2 regions of the Bacillus sp. S10(2024) genome follow, and region 1 is predicted to be linked to the other one. Evidence: a T-box and tRNA genes for the amino acid it is inferred to sense, from the RefSeq annotation. Region 1 holds a T-box; the other holds one or more tRNA genes.
What was found. A T-box is a leader RNA that pairs with one kind of tRNA and senses whether it is charged. The one in region 1 lies ahead of metG (methionine--tRNA ligase), so its partner is inferred to be a tRNA-Met.
Positions count from the first base shown of each region.

Region 1 (9,574 bases):
TTAAATCGCCGTCTTGGGATGCGAGTTCTTTTAGCTTTGTATCAATTTCTTCAATTGGTTTCACAAGTTTACCAGAGAACAACCAAGCTATGACAATTGCAATAATTGTACAAAGAACAAGAGAAATAAGGACAACCCCCTCAACAAATACGGATGAATCTTTCAATTGTTGGACAAGCTGATCGCACTTCGCATTTTCATCGTTACTATATTTTGAGAAATCACCGATTACTTTATAAACAGTTCCGTTTTGTTCAGCAGTCGCTTTTAGTGATTCGTCCCATTTCCCTTCGTCAATGAGAGGAATCACTTTTTCATTAATATAACGACTCCATTGTGATCCTAACTCAATTGTATCTTTTATATTTTGAGGAGTATTTGAATCGTTTAGTAGTTTTCCTTTTGTATCTTCTAGTAGTTTTTCCATTTCGTGAAATTTATCTAGTTCGGAACGGTTATGCTGTAATAGATAGCCTCGTAACGCTGAGATTTGTACTTGATATGCATCACTGCGCTCTTTTAACACCGTTGCTTTCGGTGCAACATCTTTTTGTAATGTTGTTGCTATATTGTTTTCTTTGTTGGCAAAGAAAAAAATACAAGCTAATGCAATGCCAAATAAAGCACAAATTGTTCCCATCATAAACATAAATTTTTTACGAATGCTCACGTATTTCATAATGATAAATCCTCCTTTTAATAATTGATTTATAAAGATTAATTAATATTATGATTAAAAAGTACTTTATTTCGATTTCGTTCGAAATAAAGCACTTTTCTTTCCTTTAGGAATTATAGCAGACTACAGTATGGAAAGTAAGAAAATATTTTTTTATTAAGATTTTTGCATATAATTAGAAAAGAAAATGCTTTATCTCATATTACTGGGAAGGCATTGTCATGAAAAAAAGCAGTAATCTTGCAAGTAACAAGTCAAATATCATTGTAAAAGTATGTATGTAAAAATTATAACAAACAGTATAGGGGAGAAATATAGAAAGAGGCTTTTGTTCGAAAAAAATATACATTTATATATAGGGGGATTTTTTAAAAAAAGTTTACTAATATAAAAATAAGTATTGTATTTATAAAAAACATACTGTATAATCCTAAATAATCGATGATGATTATCATTTTTCTTGTTTATTGGCATGTGTGTTATTATACCTTTTTTGCTATATAGTCAAAAAACAAATTGTCCTATCTAACAATATTTTGGTAATCTCTTATCTCAACTCAACTTATACTATGCACAGAAGAAAAGCTCTCTTCATTTTGAAGAGAGCTTTTCTATATATTTTTGGCGATGAGTGTATATAGTCCAGGGATACGATCTTCAATTCCTTTCAGGACAGGAAAGACCCATTTTTGCTTTGCGCCACATTCTTCTGTGAGCTCCTCGATATGAAGGCCTGCTTGTGCAATGCTTGTTACGATTTCTCCTAACGTCCATCTGCGAATCATATTTTTAGGTAAAGAATTACGCTCTGCTTCTGATAGGAGTATACTATAGGCTACATCTATTTCAATTACATCTTTTTGAAAGTAATCCCCGCTTGCAATTACTTTGTTATCTTCTACTTGTAGCAGTTTTGTATACATGGGGTGATAGTCTCGTAAAATAAATGTGCCACCGTGTTTTAGTAATTGAGAAATGATTGTAAATAAAGGTTTTAAATCTATGAAATAATGGAGCACACCAAGCTCAAGTAATACTACGTCAAATGAACCGATTTCTTCTTGTATATTGAGTACATCAGACACGATGTACTCAATATGTGTTTCAGCAGCTTCGGCAAGTTCTCTTGCATATTTTGCGTTGCTTTCTGAAATATCGACAACTGTTACATCTGCTCCGAGCAGAGAAAGTGCAACCGCTTTACTTCCTTTGGATCCCATTAGATTTATAATTCGTTTTCCATGCACTGTACCTATATAAGGTACATAATGAGTGACCTCCGCAGCGGGGTTTTCTCGTATTTGCTTGCCGTAAGACTGAGGTGTTCCGTGGCGATTTGTCCAAGCTTTATAAGCTGCTTTACTCCAGCTATCTTTATTTGTTGCACTTAATTGCTCTTGATTCAAAACAATCTCTCCTTTCCGTGAAGGTATATAGTTTCCTTATGAAAATTAGAGAATCCTGCTTGTGATCTGATAATAATTTGATTTTTCAGCATAATTTGCATACAATGTATATTACATATGAAAAGCGTTGAAGAGGAAAAGTAGAATGACCCCATTCTTTCCAGAGAGCTTCGGGAGCTGAAAAGAAGCAAGAATGATCATTTGAACAATGGCCTCTGAGCTTCGTCCTGAACTTATCAATTGATAATAGTAGGCGGCGACGAGCGTTGGCTCTCGTTATCAAAGTCACAGTATACGAGCAATGATTGCTCCGTACTTGCAAAGGTCAATTGTGTGAGCTATTGACGAAATAAGGTGGTACCACGACTGTATATACAGCCTCGTCCTTATCTTTTTAGAAGATAAGGGCGGGGCTTTTTCATTTTTAAAGGAGGAATGTAGGATGAATATTTTTATTGGAGGCGCTTGGCCATATGCAAATGGATCGTTGCATCTTGGTCATATTGCTAGTTTACTGCCAGGGGATATTTTAGCTCGTTATTATCGGCTAAAAGGGGACAATGTTTTGTATGTATCGGGAAGCGATTGTAACGGTACACCGATTACGATTCGTGCTAAGCAGGAAGGGGTAAGTGTTAAAACAATTGCAGATCGCTATCATGAAGAGTTTGAACGATGTTTTCAGGAACTTGGTTTTTCATATGATTACTATGCTCGTACTGACGCTGCTACTCACCATCAAGTTGTTCAGAATATTTTCTTAGAGCTTTTAGAAAAGGGGTTTATTTATAAAAAGACAGTGGAGCAAACATACTGCGAAACTTGCGAACAATTTTTACCGGATCGTTATGTGGAAGGTCTTTGTCCGCATTGCGGTGCGGGGGCGCGTGGTGATCAGTGCGATGCGTGTTCTGCTATTTTAGATCCGGTAGATTTGCTTGGGAAAGCATGTAAATTGTGCGGCGCTGCACCGACAATTAAAGAGACAGAGCATTTTTATTTTGCGTTAACGTCATTACAGCAGAAGCTAGAAGAATATATAGAAACAGTAAAGCAAAGCGGTACGTGGCGTGAGAATGCTGTCCAATTAACGCTGCGCTATTTACAAGAAGGTTTACAAGACCGTGCTGTTTCAAGAGATTTACCAATTGGCGTGAGTGTTCCTGTTTCCGGATACGAAGATAAGAAGGTGTATGTGTGGATCGAAGCTGTGTCTGGATATTATTCAGCAAGTAAGCAATGGGCGCAAGAAACAAACAGTGATGATTCACAGTTTTGGCGAAAGGATACCCGAACGTATTATGTGCACGGTAAAGATAATATCCCGTTTCATACAATTATTTGGCCAGCTATTTTGCAGGGGATACAATCAGAAGCGTTGCCTAAATATATTGTTTCGAATGAATATTTAACAGTTGAAAAAAGAAAGTTATCGACGAGTAAAAATTGGGCTGTTTGGGTTCCTGATATATTAGAAGAGTACCATCCTGATGCGATTCGTTATTTTCTAACTGTAAATGCTCCTGAAAATCGAGATACAGATTTTTCATGGCGGGAATTCATTTATAGTCATAATAGTGAATTGTTAGGAGCGTATGGGAATTTTGTAAATAGAACGCTGAAGTTTCTTGAAAAATATTATGAGAATACTGTACCAACTGGTCAAATGAATGAAGAAATTGGAGAAAAGTTAAAAGAACTATACGTTGAAGTAGGAGAATTCATTGAAAAAGCACATTTTAAACAAGCGCTGGAGCTGATTTTTGAACACATTCGCTATGCAAATAAATATTTTGACGAAAGGCAGCCGTGGAAACAAATAAAAGAGGATAAGGCAGCGTGCGGTGATACGATAAGAAACTGTATTCACCTTATCGTGAATTTTGCACAAATATTAGCACCGTTTCTTCCGTTTTCGTCCGCGCGATTACAACAAATGTTAGGAGTTTCAAAGAGCGGGTGGTCTTATAAGGTTGAAATCCCAGTGCATGTTTTGAATGTATCACCGTTATTTGAACGGATTGATGTGAAGAAAATTGAGGAAGAAGTGGAAAAGTTGAACGAATTTTTCAACGGTATATGAGAAGTGGGTTTTAATTTATATATAGAAAATAATCTCCTTACAAAAATGTAAGTTTATTGTAAGTTATTACAATAGCAGTTTGCTAGAAGTTTTTATACAATAAAAGTAAGAGATAAGAACGTTATAATAGATTGCGTATCAGCAAGAAAAGGAGAGATCAACATGGAATGGATTCACGAATTATTTCAACAGTACGGATACTATGTTGTACTTGTGGGGTTACTGTTAGAATATATTGCACTTCCGTTTCCGGGAGAGCCAACATTAGCTTATGCAGGATATTTAGCGCATACAGGTGAGTTACATTTACCGCTATTAATCTTTTTTTCTTTTTTAGGGACAAGTGTTGGGATGACAATTCAATATTTTGTAGGAAACAAGCTCGGTATGCCGTTTATTCAAAGGTACGGAAAATATGTTTTTTTAACGCAGCGTAAAATTGATTTAACACGAAAGTGGTTCGATAAGTATGGATATTTCCTAGTATTTATTGCATTTTTTATTCCTGGTGTGCGTCATTTTACAGGGTACTTTGCAGGGATTATTAATTTACCATTTCGCCGCTTTGCGATAACAATTTATTGCGGGGCGCTATTTTGGGTATTGTTCTTCTTAATAGGCGGTTATTGGTTAGGTGGCAATATTGATGCTATTTTTGGATTGCTTGAGGATCATATCGGAAAAATTATTATCGGTGTTGTTGTAATTGTGGCGGTAAGTGTAGCTGTGTGCTTCCGTAAAGAAATTAAACGTGTGTTTGCACAAACAGTAAATTAAAATAATCCATTTCATGTTGAGAAAGGCAGTGCTTAAGGAGAAGCACTGCCTTTTTATATAGATAATTCGGTAGTTTTTTCATTACTTATTTTTTTATATCGTTTTTTCAATTTGCACTTATATAGTGTTTACTTTTATGTTATATACATAATATAGTATATTTTAAGTTTTGATTAGAAAGATTATTGAATGTTTTAAGCTTTACATATTTACACTTTAAAGATGCTAGGGCACTTTAAAGTTTTTAAATCTTATATTTCATACGTTGAAATTTAATAATGAAAAGGGGAACTACTATGAACTTACGAACACGAATTTTAGGAATTGTATTTGTAGTCCTCCTGGGGCTGGCGAGTATGAATTGTGTATTTTTATACTTTACTGCAAAAGGCACTGGGGAACAAACAATTGGCGAATTAGGGAAGACTCAAGTTGAAGCAATGAAAAAGCAATTTGATAAAGATACATATGAATTGTGGATAAAGGATCCCCAAAAAAATGATACATATGAAAAGCTGCGAACTACATTAAATGAAATGCGTGAACATAACGGCGCATTATATGTATATACGATGAATTTTAAGAAGGATGAAGCGGTTATTATGATTGATGGGCAACCAACTTCAAAGGAAGCTTCACCGATTGGGGAGAAGTCTGATAGTAGTCCAACAGAAATCCAAAAGCTTAAGCAAGGTGAATGGGTGTACAGTCCCATTATAAATGATGAAAAATACGGGAAATATATGTCCGTTCTTATACCGTTACAAGACGGAAAGGGCCAAGTGTATGGAGCGCTTGGAATGGATATAAAAGCTTCTGTTGTCGATACGATTATGCATAACTTGTTGGCAGATCGAATGGTGAAACTCGCTCTTATTAATATAGGGGTTGTTGTCGCTGCCTTTGTATGTCTGTTCTATTTTATTTATCGAGGGTTAAAGCCACTTCATACGTTGAAAGAAGAAACGAAACGGATTGCAGAAGGGGATTTAAGAGAACTTCGCATTTCATCTCGTAAAAAAGATGAGATTGGACATATGATTGGTTCTTTCGGATATATGATGGAGAATTTGAGAGGAATATTGCATGGTGTACAGAAGGCTACACACTCTGTAACGCAAACATCGGAAATGTTGCTTTCTTCTACGCATGTGATGAAAGAACAAAACCAGACCATTTTATTATCGAGTCAAGAAATTACAAATAGTAATGCACAAACTGTTTCTTCGATGGAACAAGTTTCGAGTGCGATGCATTCCTTTGAAGAAGAAATACATGGTGTTGAACATGCGGTAGGTGATATGAAAAGTATTTCTCAAGCGATGGCACAAGCGGGCGAAGAAGGCCAGGGAATGTTGCAAAATACGGTTATGCAAGGTAAAGAAATGAAAGAGACATTCTATCAATTTGAAGATACCGTCAATTCTTTATTAACACAAGTAAGTCATACGGGAGAAATTTTATATACAATTGAAGATATTGCGGCGCAAACGAATATGCTTTCCTTGAATGCGGCTATTGAAGCAGCTAGAGCGGGAGAATCGGGCCGGGGATTTGCGGTTGTAGCAGAAGAAGTGAAATTGTTAGCAGATCGTACCGCAGAGCAAACAGGGCATATTCGTCAGTTAATTTCTAAGATGCAACAAGAAGCATCTGGTACGACAGAACAACTGTCGCAAGCGTTGCAGCAATATGATGCGCAGTTCAATCAAGTAAGCGTCGTAGCAGAGCAAATGACGGCACTGCAATATATTTCAAACGAATTAAATCAGTCACTGCAGCATGTGATCGAAAAAATGGAAACGATGAAACAGCAGCAGGGCGTGATTCATACGGAAGTATTGTCTGTCACGGCTGCAAGTGAAGAAACAGCTGAAGCTACTGAGGAAGTAAGTGTTACTATAGAAGAAGTGGCACAACATATGAATGTGTTTACACAAGAAGTGCAAGAAATGGCAGCGCAAATTCATGAATTAAGTGAACAAACGAAGCGCTTTACATTGTCATAAAGTGAAACTTTAATCAGTGGGAGACTTCATCCCCCGTTAATGCGGGATAAAGTGAAATTGTAAAGAACTTGTACTCATAGCGCTGAAGTTAAGAAAATAATAGAAAAAGACCATCCTGTTTCAAAGTGAAGTGAATAAGGATGGTCTTTCATTTGTTTTTACTTCTATTATTTCTCTAATTAATAGTTAGTTGATATGAAGAGAAATGATTATGAATTGCTTTCTACCTGAACATGACTGTCATCTTGTAGTAAGTGAAAGATATCAGCCATGCAAAATGCGATAAACCACGTCCATAGACCGTGGAAGAAAGCTGTGCTAATTTGCAGCGGTAAATCATAATTCGTTGTTGAAAATGAGATGCAAGCGCCAACGATACCGATCATTGTTAAAAGCGTCGTTTTTCTAGCATTTTCTGCTGAACTGAAAAAAATAAATGAACCAAGAACGGAAGCGCTTACAAAGGAATCAATCCCATTAATATATACATTTTCACCAATATGAGCATTTGTCCAAAAGCATAAGAGACCGCCTGCTATGGCAAATAATGTTGCAATAATAAGTTTCATTTTTTTGTTCATATGTTTTGCTCCTTTATCATCATAATTTGAATAGGAGAACCAATATATAAATCCATTTTAGCCTTGCTTGTGACAGCGACATCGTTTCCCTAATCTAGATTTATATATGAAATAAGGCGCTATATGTATTGCTTACTTTTATAATGTATACATAGTATAACATGTTTTAGATTCGAATAAAAATAATTATCAGATATTTTGAATATTGGTATGCGTTATCCAATGACATCGTAAAGTGAAACTTCCGTCAGTGGGGGGCTTACTGCCCACGGATAGCGGGATAAAGTGAAAAATAAAAACGCAAGGACATCATCCTTGCGTTTTGTTATATACGTTTAAATCGTCCGACTACTTCTACTGTTTCTGTAATGTTAATAAAGGCATGACTATCAACGTGCCTTATCAGACGTTTAATTTCTCCTAGTTCATAGCGCGTAACAACTGTGTAAATCATTTTTTTCTTATGGTTTGTATATCCACCGACAGCATCAACCATTGTTACACCGCGAATTCCATTTTGGAGCAATGCGCTTTTCACCATATCCCCTTTTTCGGTAACAGTCATCACTGTTAATTTAATGTGCTTCGTATGAATGGAATCGATTACTTTACTTGCTACAAATCGGCTGATTAGTGTGTAAAGTGTAATATCCCATCCGAAAATAAAACCAGCGATTACAAGTAGAATAAGGTTAAAGGCAAAAATAATAGACCCAATTGAAATATCTTTATGTTTTGCAACGATTAACCCAATAATATCGAATCCGCCCGTTGAAGAAGCAAAACGGAAAATGATTCCTGTTGCAGCTCCGCACAGCACACCGCCAAAGACAGAAGATAATAAAATATCATCTGAGATTTTATGAACGGGAATAACGTTCATCGCAAGCGTCGATATAGTAACGAAATATGCTGTTAAAAAAGTTGTTTTCTTTCCTAAGTAAAAATAGCTAAGAAAGAGAAGTGGAATGTTTAATAAAAAGATGAGTGCACCAATGTTGTAGTGCATTAAATAACCGATAATCATCCCAACGCCCGTAAAGCCGCCACTGATCATGTGATGTGGAATAAAGAACATATTCATTGAAACCGCATAAAAAATTGAAGCAACTAAAACAACAATCAGCTGAATTATAAATTCTAAATGCCATGTTTTTGCAGCTGGGAATGATAAAAAGGCGGTATCGGGAACGTAATCGGCGTCTCCTAGTTGGCCCATGTCTGTTTTCATCTCCATATTTATTTTTGATTACAAGAAGAGAATAATGCTTTTTTCAACAACTGACAATAGTTTTATTATTATGCAAAAATTTTATAAAATTTTAACAACTTACATGCGAGTATAAAAACATGAATATGTCAAATATAAGGAATTTACATATTGAATTAGTATGCTATAATCCTGTCATAAGGATGTGAAGAGATGGAATTTCTGTTGCAAGATGCAATGTTATATATATCTGTTGTAACAACGGCACTTTGTTTATTAGAAGTTTTGTTTCTCACTAATGTTTCGCGTTTTGTACGCCAACAAACATATAGAGGGAGACAGAAGGCTTTCGCATGTGTTGAAACGTGCGAGCAGCATATAGGGAATACTTCGTTTTTCTCTGTCTTTTATAAACATGGAATGGCCCGCTCAGTCCGTAGGCAAGAAGCAAGCGGAGAGAGTGATGATGTAGGTCCGTATATACCAATGTTTCGCTAACGAATTATGAAACATTGGAGGAATATATATTATGTTTAAATCATACCGAGCTTGGCTCGTAAGTTTATCATTATTACTTGTTGTTGTTTTATCAGGGTGTGGTAATGCAAATGCGAATGCAAGTGCAGCACCGATTGATGCGAGTAGTCCTGGATTTTGGAATCACTATATTGTATATCTAATTTCTGTTATGCTGCAATTTGTGGCGCACCATTTGCCGAATCATAGCTTTGGGATTGCGATTATCATCATTACGATTGTAGTTCGTACGATATTATTGCCGCTGACGATTACGCAATATCGCAGTCAATTAAAAACAAAGAAAATACAG
Region 1 is NZ_JBFLUR010000002.1:3,995,222-4,004,795, forward strand. It holds gene AB1280_RS20235 (methyl-accepting chemotaxis protein) at 1-679, opposite strand, end outside; gene AB1280_RS20240 (class I SAM-dependent methyltransferase) at 1,291-2,085, opposite strand; T-box leader at 2,204-2,476, shown strand; gene metG (methionine--tRNA ligase) at 2,528-4,168, shown strand; gene AB1280_RS20250 (DedA family protein) at 4,331-4,945, shown strand; gene AB1280_RS20255 (methyl-accepting chemotaxis protein) at 5,803-6,954, shown strand; gene AB1280_RS20260 (DUF3938 domain-containing protein) at 7,164-7,535, opposite strand; gene AB1280_RS20265 (YitT family protein) at 7,861-8,754, opposite strand; gene AB1280_RS20270 (hypothetical protein) at 8,959-9,243, shown strand; gene yidC (membrane protein insertase YidC) at 9,275-9,574, shown strand, end outside.

Region 2 (9,574 bases), 680 kb from region 1:
ATTCATTTATAAGACTCCTACTTATTTTGACTTTCTAACCATTTTGCCTCTGCTTCTGCTAAACGAAGATAACTTGGTACAAATGTATGCACAGGTTGCTCCTCTTTCTGTAAGCCTAAGAAAGCTAATTCACTTGGACGTGGATTATGTTTCGTCGGCGCAGTAAATACAGCTTGATCTCCTAACTGTTCTACAATTGTATCTTTATGCTGTTCTACATCGTTTCCGATAAATAAAACAGGTTGCTCCATCTCTTTTAACATTTGAAGCCAATCAACAATGAGAACAATACGATCTTCTTTCACAGCTTGTAATTCTTGTTCTCTATATGTATATAATCCTGTATAAATTTGCTGACGACGGCCATCAAATAATGGACAAATGTATCCTGGGAAATTGGTTCCGTTTGCTGCTAGTACTTCTAAGCTCGATACACCCACAATCGGAATTTGCAGTGACCAGGCCAATGTTTTCGCCGCTGTCACACCAATACGAACACCTGTATAAGAGCCCGGACCTGCCGCTACAACGATTTTATTTAATTCTTTTGGTTTCACATTACATTCTTTTAAAAGTTGCTCTACTGCTGGCATCAAACGCACAGAATGGTTTTTTGTTAAATTTGTAATGATCTCTCCTACAACAGTAGTTCCATCAATAAGAGAAACTCCCATTACATAGTTAGAAGTATCAATTGCTAGTACTTTCATTTTGTAATAGCTCCTCACATAATCTAATATAACGTTCTCCACTCGGCTCTAATACAATTTTCCTTGTACTATCTCCCTCGTGGAATAAACTAATTTTTAAAAGTGAAGGTGGTAAAAAAGCCTCTATTAAATGCGCCCATTCCACCACTGTTACACCTTCACCATAAAAATATTCATCAAAACCTAAATCTTCTTCGCTCTCTGCTAATCGGTATACATCCATATGATACAGCGGTAATCGTCCTTTGTATTCTTTAATAATATTGAAAGTGGGGCTATTTACAACACGTTTTACACCAAGACCTTTTGCAAGACCTTTTGTAAATGTTGTTTTACCTGCACCTAAATCCCCTTCTAAAATCAAAACATCCTGCACCTCAACTAATTGTCCAAGCTTTTCTGATAAATGCTGCGTTTCTTTTGAAGACATCGTCTTTATTTCATATTTATTCAAAGGTTTCACCTACCTTACTGTTAGTATTCTCTACTCTTTATTATACAGATTTTTTATTTTTGTTTCAGTTTCAAATATATAAAAAAGACCTTAGGAATTTTCCTAAGGATAAGATTGACTGTCTTATAAGTTTAATTAGAATAAATAAAAAAATACGAAACACATTGTTTCGTTCTTTATTTTATATAAGTGGCGGTCCCGACCGGGGTCGAACCGGCGATCTCCTGCGTGACAGGCAGGCATGTTAACCACTACACCACGGGACCACTTGGTTGCGGGGACAGGATTTGAACCTGCGACCTTCGGGTTATGAGCCCGACGAGCTACCAGACTGCTCCACCCCGCGATGATAAAAATAAGCCTGGCAACGTCCTACTCTCACAGGGACAAAGTCCCAACTACCATCGGCGCTAGAGAGCTTAACTTCCGTGTTCGGTATGGGAACGGGTGTGACCTCTCTGCCATCATTACCAGACTTATGAAGGTATATTCCTTCAAAACTAGATAACATTTGCTTCATATTATATGGTTAAGTCCTCGATCTATTAGTATTCGTCAGCTCCACATGTCACCATGCTTCCACCTCGAACCTATCAACCTGATCATCTTTCAGGGATCTTACTAGCTTAACGCTATGGGAAATCTCATCTTGAGGGGGGCTTCATGCTTAGATGCTTTCAGCACTTATCCCTTCCGCACATAGCTACCCAGCTATGCCCTTGGCAGAACAACTGGTACACCAGCGGTGCGTCCATCCCGGTCCTCTCGTACTAAGGACAGCTCCTCTCAAATTTCCTACGCCCACGACGGATAGGGACCGAACTGTCTCACGACGTTCTGAACCCAGCTCGCGTACCGCTTTAATGGGCGAACAGCCCAACCCTTGGGACCGACTACAGCCCCAGGATGCGATGAGCCGACATCGAGGTGCCAAACCTCCCCGTCGATGTGGACTCTTGGGGGAGATAAGCCTGTTATCCCCGGGGTAGCTTTTATCCGTTGAGCGATGGCCCTTCCATGCGGAACCACCGGATCACTAAGCCCGACTTTCGTCCCTGCTCGACTTGTAGGTCTCGCAGTCAAGCTCCCTTATGCCTTTGCACTCTACGAATGATTTCCAACCATTCTGAGGGAACCTTTGGGCGCCTCCGTTACTTTTTAGGAGGCGACCGCCCCAGTCAAACTGCCCACCTGACACTGTCTCCCGGGTCGATAAGACCCGTAGGTTAGAATTTCAATACAGCCAGGGCGGTATCCCACCAGCGCCTCCACCGAAGCTAGCGCTCCGGCTTCAAAGGCTCCCGCCTATCCTGTACAAGCTGTACCAAAATTCAATATCAGGCTACAGTAAAGCTCCACGGGGTCTTTCCGTCCTGTCGCGGGTAACCTGCATCTTCACAGGTACTATAATTTCACCGAGTCTCTGGTTGAGACAGTGCCCAAATCGTTACACCTTTCGTGCGGGTCGGAACTTACCCGACAAGGAATTTCGCTACCTTAGGACCGTTATAGTTACGGCCGCCGTTTACTGGGGCTTCAGTTCAGAGCTTCGCTTGCGCTAACCCCTCTCCTTAACCTTCCAGCACCGGGCAGGTGTCAGCCCCTATACTTCGCCTTACGGCTTCGCAGAGACCTGTGTTTTTGCTAAACAGTCGCTTGGGCCTATTCACTGCGGCTTTCCGTTAAGAAAGCACCCCTTCTCCCGAAGTTACGGGGTCATTTTGCCGAGTTCCTTAACCAGAGTTCTCTCGCACACCTTAGGATTCTCTCCTCGCCTACCTGTGTCGGTTTGCGGTACAGGCACCTTTTATCTCGCTAGAAGCTTTTCTTGGCAGCGGGGAATCAAAGACTTCGCTCCATAAGGAGCTTCCCCATCACAGCTTAGCCTTCGCGGTAAGCGGATTTGCCTACTTACCAGCCTAACTGCTTGGACGTGCTCAACCAATCGCACGCTTCTTCTATCCTTCTGCGTCCCTCCATTGCTCAAACGATAAAGAGGTGGTACAGGAATATCAACCTGTTGTCCATCGCCTACGCCTGTCGGCCTCGGCTTAGGTCCTGACTAACCCTGAGCGGACGAGCCTTCCTCAGGAAACCTTAGGCATTCGGTGGACGGGATTCTCACCCGTCTTTCGCTACTCATACCGGCATTCTCACTTCTAAGCGCTCCACCAGTCCTTACGATCTGACTTCACAGCACTTAGAACGCTCCCCTACCACTGATACCATAGGTATCAATCCGCAGCTTCGGTGGTGTATTTAGCCCCGGTACATTTTCGGCGCAGAGTCACTCGACTAGTGAGCTATTACGCACTCTTTAAATGGTGGCTGCTTCTAAGCCAACATCCTAGTTGTCTAAGCAACTCCACATCCTTTTCCACTTAATACACACTTTGGGACCTTAGCTGGCGGTCTGGGCTGTTTCCCTTTTGACTACGGATCTTATCACTCGCAGTCTGACTCCTAAGGATAAGTCATTGGCATTCGGAGTTTGACTGAATTCGGTAATCCGATGGGGACCCCTAGTCCAATCAGTGCTCTACCTCCAAGACTCTTACACTTAAGGCTAGCCCTAAAGCTATTTCGGGGAGAACCAGCTATCTCCAGGTTCGATTGGAATTTCTCCGCTACCCACACCTCATCCCCGCACTTTTCAACGTGCGTGGGTTCGGGCCTCCATTCAGTGTTACCTGAACTTCACCCTGGACATGGGTAGATCACCTGGTTTCGGGTCTACGACCACGTACTAAACGCCCTATTCAGACTCGCTTTCGCTACGGCTCCGCCTCTTCAGCTTAACCTCGCACGGGATCGTAACTCGCCGGTTCATTCTACAAAAGGCACGCCATCACCCGTTAACGGGCTCTGACTATTTGTAGGCACACGGTTTCAGGATCTCTTTCACTCCCCTTCCGGGGTGCTTTTCACCTTTCCCTCACGGTACTGGTTCACTATCGATCACTAGGTAGTATTTAGCCTTGGGAGATGGTCCTCCCGGATTCCGACGGAATTTCACGTGTTCCGCCGTACTCAGGATACATTCAAGAGGGAACGAAGTTTCAACTACAGGGTTGTTACCTTCTATGACGAGCCTTTCCAGGCTGCTTCGTCTACCTCGTTCCTTTGTAACTCCGTATAGAATGTCCTACAACCCCAAGAGGCAAGCCTCTTGGTTTGGGCTAGATTCCGTTTCGCTCGCCGCTACTCAGGAAATCGCATTTGCTTTCTCTTCCTCCAGGTACTTAGATGTTTCAGTTCCCTGGGTCTGTCTTCTTTACCCTATGTATTCAGATAAAGATACCATACCATTACGTATGGTGGGTTTCCCCATTCGGAAATCTCCGGATCAAAGCTTACTTACAGCTCCCCGAAGCATATCGGTGTTAGTCCCGTCCTTCATCGACTCCTAGTGTCAAGGCATCCACCGTGCGCCCTTTCTAACTTAACCAAAATTAAAAAAATATGAGCTACACTGTTATCTAGTTTTCAAAGAACATATATTTTCGAGAGATAGTTCTCTCAAAACTGAACAAAACGAAACACGGAAACTTATATTGATGAACAGCGTTCATCAATTCTCCATAGAAAGGAGGTGATCCAGCCGCACCTTCCGATACGGCTACCTTGTTACGACTTCACCCCAATCATCTGTCCCACCTTAGGCGGCTGGCTCCAAAAGGTTACCCCACCGACTTCGGGTGTTACAAACTCTCGTGGTGTGACGGGCGGTGTGTACAAGGCCCGGGAACGTATTCACCGCGGCATGCTGATCCGCGATTACTAGCGATTCCAGCTTCATGTAGGCGAGTTGCAGCCTACAATCCGAACTGAGAACGGTTTTATGAGATTAGCTCCACCTCGCGGTCTTGCGACTCTTTGTACCGTCCATTGTAGCACGTGTGTAGCCCAGGTCATAAGGGGCATGATGATTTGACGTCATCCCCACCTTCCTCCGGTTTGTCACCGGCAGTCACCTTAGAGTGCCCAACTTAATGATGGCAACTAAGATCAAGGGTTGCGCTCGTTGCGGGACTTAACCCAACATCTCACGACACGAGCTGACGACAACCATGCACCACCTGTCACTCTGCCCCCGAAGGGGAAGCCCTATCTCTAGGGTTGTCAGAGGATGTCAAGACCTGGTAAGGTTCTTCGCGTTGCTTCGAATTAAACCACATGCTCCACCGCTTGTGCGGGCCCCCGTCAATTCCTTTGAGTTTCAGCCTTGCGGCCGTACTCCCCAGGCGGAGTGCTTAATGCGTTAACTTCAGCACTAAAGGGCGGAAACCCTCTAACACTTAGCACTCATCGTTTACGGCGTGGACTACCAGGGTATCTAATCCTGTTTGCTCCCCACGCTTTCGCGCCTCAGTGTCAGTTACAGACCAGAAAGTCGCCTTCGCCACTGGTGTTCCTCCATATCTCTACGCATTTCACCGCTACACATGGAATTCCACTTTCCTCTTCTGCACTCAAGTCTCCCAGTTTCCAATGACCCTCCACGGTTGAGCCGTGGGCTTTCACATCAGACTTAAGAAACCACCTGCGCGCGCTTTACGCCCAATAATTCCGGATAACGCTTGCCACCTACGTATTACCGCGGCTGCTGGCACGTAGTTAGCCGTGGCTTTCTGGTTAGGTACCGTCAAGGTGCCAGCTTATTCAACTAGCACTTGTTCTTCCCTAACAACAGAACTTTACGACCCGAAAGCCTTCATCGTTCACGCGGCGTTGCTCCGTCAGACTTTCGTCCATTGCGGAAGATTCCCTACTGCTGCCTCCCGTAGGAGTCTGGGCCGTGTCTCAGTCCCAGTGTGGCCGATCACCCTCTCAGGTCGGCTACGCATCGTCGCCTTGGTGAGCCGTTACCTCACCAACTAGCTAATGCGCCGCAGGTCCATCTATAAGTGACAGCCGAAGCCGCCTTTCAATTTCGCACCATGCGGTGCAAAATGTTATCCGGTATTAGCCCCGGTTTCCCGGAGTTATCCCAGTCTTATAGGTAGGTTACCTACGTGTTACTCACCCGTCCGCCGCTAACTTCTTAAGAGCAAGCTCTTAATCGGTTCGCTCGACTTGCATGTATTAGGCACGCCGCCAGCGTTCATCCTGAGCCAGGATCAAACTCTCCAATAAAGTTTGTCTAGCATCATAAATAAAAATTGACGTTTCACGTTGTTTGTTTCGTTCAGTTTTCAAAGAACTCAAGAGCGGGTGAAGAGAATCGAACTCTCGACCAGAGCTTGGAAGGCTCTTGTTTTACCACTAAACTACACCCGCATGGTCGGGAAGACAGGATTCGAACCTGCGACCCCCTGGTCCCAAACCAGGTGCTCTACCAAGCTGAGCCACTTCCCGTAAATGGCGCGCCCGAGAGGACTCGAACCCCTAACCTTTTGATCCGTAGTCAAACGCTCTATCCAATTGAGCTACGGGCGCTTAATGTATGTTGTTTGTTTTTTGCGACTTTATTAATATACCATGGCGGTAAAATTAATGCAAGTATTTTTTATTTCTTTTTTGGTGCGGCCGAGAGGACTTGAACCTCCACGGGGTTGCCCCCACTAGGCCCTCAACCTAGCGCGTCTGCCATTCCGCCACGACCGCATATGCGGGTGAAGGGAGTCGAACCCCCACGCCAAAGGCGCCAGATCCTAAGTCTGGTGCGTCTGCCAATTCCGCCACACCCGCGAAATTAAAATAAATGGTGAGCCATGAAGGACTCGAACCTTCGACCCTCTGATTAAAAGTCAGATGCTCTACCAACTGAGCTAATGGCTCTTACTTAAATGGCTGGGCTAGCTGGATTCGAACCAGCGCATGACGGAGTCAAAGTCCGTTGCCTTACCGCTTGGCTATAGCCCATTAATTTTAAAAGAATGAAAAACATTTTTCCATCCCTCTAACAAAAAAAACAACTTCCATCTGTCAGAAGTTTAAATGGCGGTCCCGACCGGGGTCGAACCGGCGATCTCCTGCGTGACAGGCAGGCATGTTAACCACTACACCACGGGACCATTTGGTTGCGGGGACAGGATTTGAACCTGCGACCTTCGGGTTATGAGCCCGACGAGCTACCGGACTGCTCCACCCCGCGATGATATTCATAAATTTATATGGTGGAGGATGACGGGATCGAACCGCCGACCCCCTGCTTGTAAGGCAGGTGCTCTCCCAGCTGAGCTAATCCTCCGAAGTGGTGACCCGTACGGGATTCGAACCCGTGTTACCGCCGTGAAAGGGCGGTGTCTTAACCACTTGACCAACGGGCCAAAATTATGGCAGAGAAGAAGGGATTCGAACCCTCGCACCGCGTAAGCGATCTACTCCCTTAGCAGGGGAGCCCCTTGAGCCACTTGGGTACTTCTCTATATGGCTCCGCAGGTAGGACTCGAACCTACGACCGATCGGTTAACAGCCGATAGCTCTACCACTGAGCTACTGCGGAATATCAAAGACAATTTATATCTTATAAAAATTCATTTTCTAAGTCAAGTGCTTCCTACAATATTCTGTAGTGACGTGACATGTTTATAATATACTGGATTGTTTTTTTAGTGTCAAGGAGTTTTTAAACCTGCTTTAATTTCCCTTTACACTTCCCACATACATACCGAACTGTATTCACTTTACGCCTTCTTACATATTGAAAATGACACGTTATACATTCATACACATATTGCGCTCTCTCCACTTGCCTTCCCGACATTCTTTTACAAAAACGCGGTGCATTTACTTGCTTTAATAATTCACGAAAGTCTTTATCTCTATGCTGATACCCTTTCCCCATAAGATGCAAATGATAATGACATAACTCATGTTTAATTACTTCAATCAATTCATTTTCCCCATACACTACATAATAATGATAATTTAGCTCTATATTATGAGTGCTTAGTATATACCGCCCACCTGTCGTACGTAACCGTTTATTAAACATCGCCTTATGCAAAAAAGGTCTCGCAAAATATTTTATCGATACCTCCTCCACTAATTTCTGAATATCTACTTCATGCACCCTCATCTCTCCTACCCATTAAAATAAATTCACACGTCTCGTTTGTCTCATGCATACATTAAATAGTACATATACCCATCCTCATTCTTATCAAAGGAGGGATTCATATGCCAGCATGGCTTCGCAAACAAATGCGGCGTGCTTATTATGAAAAAAACCGCTATCAAATCAAATTACTTAACGAATGCTGGTTTTTTTATAAAAAAAAGCAACATCCCTAATAAACAAAGGGAATGGATTAGCACTCCACTCCCTTTTATTCAACTAATAATACACGCATCCATGGGCGTGGCTTTTTAACCTTCTAACGGTAACATAGATAAAGCGACGCGTCCTTTTTTCATATCAACATCATCGACCCACACTTTTACAATTTGGCCGACAGACACAATATCTAATGGATGTTTTACAAACTGCTTACTTATTTTCGAAATATGAACTAGTCCATCTTGTTTTACACCAATATCAACAAAAGCACCAAAATCAACAACATTCCGAACTGTACCTTCCAATTCCATACCGCGTTTTAAATCTTCTAATTTTAAGATACCTTTTTTAAGAAGCGGCTTTGGTAATTCATCACGTAAGTCTCGCTCCGGACGAATAAGGGCATCAATAATATCTCGCAGCGTAGGTTCACCAATGTTCGTTTGCTCTGATAACGAGGAAATTTCCACTTCCTCTAAGCGTTTTTGCAAATGAGGTTGTCCAACATCTGTAATAGATAATCCTAAACTTTTCAATAACAATTCCACATTCTTATATTGCTCTGGATGAATGCTTGTTCGATCAAGCGGATTCTCACCTTCTAAAACTCGTAAAAATCCGATGCATTGTTCATATGTCTTTGCACCTAATCGCGGTATATCTTTTAGTTCAGCACGTTTCGTAAACTTTCCACTCTCTTCACGTTTTTTTACAATATTTTTCGCAACTGTTTTTGATAAACCAGAAACATATTGCAGTAAAGAAACAGAAGCAGTATTTACATTCACTCCAACTTGGTTTACAGCCGTTTCAACAACAAATGTTAATGATTCATTCAATCGTTTTTGTGATACATCATGTTGGTATTGTCCTACACCAACAGACTTCGGATCAATCTTTACTAATTCTGCAAGCGGATCTTGCAAACGTCTTCCAATGGAAACTGCGCTTCTTTCTTCAACTTGCAAATTCGGAAACTCTTCTCTCGCTAATTCTGATGCAGAATATACACTTGCACCCGCTTCATTGACAATAATATAAAACACATCACGAGAAACTACCTGTAGTACATCTACAATAAATTCTTCCGTTTCACGGGAAGCCGTGCCATTACCTATAGCAATTACCTCTACTTCATACTTTTCTAAAATGGAAATACATTTCTTTTTCGCTTCTTCATACTTC
Region 2 is NZ_JBFLUR010000002.1:3,312,259-3,321,832, forward strand. It holds gene rimI (ribosomal protein S18-alanine N-acetyltransferase) at 1-6, opposite strand, end outside; gene tsaB (tRNA (adenosine(37)-N6)-threonylcarbamoyltransferase complex dimerization subunit type 1 TsaB) at 18-710, opposite strand; gene tsaE (tRNA (adenosine(37)-N6)-threonylcarbamoyltransferase complex ATPase subunit type 1 TsaE) at 691-1,164, opposite strand; tRNA gene AB1280_RS16715 (tRNA-Asp) at 1,355-1,430, opposite strand; tRNA gene AB1280_RS16720 (tRNA-Met) at 1,434-1,510, opposite strand; rRNA gene rrf (5S ribosomal RNA) at 1,524-1,639, opposite strand; rRNA gene AB1280_RS16730 (23S ribosomal RNA) at 1,690-4,612, opposite strand; rRNA gene AB1280_RS16735 (16S ribosomal RNA) at 4,750-6,300, opposite strand; tRNA gene AB1280_RS16740 (tRNA-Gly) at 6,374-6,444, opposite strand; tRNA gene AB1280_RS16745 (tRNA-Pro) at 6,446-6,522, opposite strand; tRNA gene AB1280_RS16750 (tRNA-Arg) at 6,527-6,603, opposite strand; tRNA gene AB1280_RS16755 (tRNA-Leu) at 6,686-6,771, opposite strand; tRNA gene AB1280_RS16760 (tRNA-Leu) at 6,775-6,855, opposite strand; tRNA gene AB1280_RS16765 (tRNA-Lys) at 6,870-6,945, opposite strand; tRNA gene AB1280_RS16770 (tRNA-Gln) at 6,955-7,029, opposite strand; tRNA gene AB1280_RS16775 (tRNA-Asp) at 7,106-7,181, opposite strand; tRNA gene AB1280_RS16780 (tRNA-Met) at 7,185-7,261, opposite strand; tRNA gene AB1280_RS16785 (tRNA-Val) at 7,282-7,357, opposite strand; tRNA gene AB1280_RS16790 (tRNA-Glu) at 7,362-7,436, opposite strand; tRNA gene AB1280_RS16795 (tRNA-Ser) at 7,444-7,534, opposite strand; tRNA gene AB1280_RS16800 (tRNA-Asn) at 7,538-7,612, opposite strand; gene AB1280_RS16805 (SprT family protein) at 7,736-8,188, opposite strand; gene cmpA (cortex morphogenetic protein CmpA) at 8,290-8,403, shown strand; gene AB1280_RS16815 (Tex family protein) at 8,479-9,574, opposite strand, start outside.
Region 2: it encodes a tRNA-Met, which carries the amino acid that the T-box ahead of metG (methionine--tRNA ligase) is inferred to sense. The anticodon was not compared.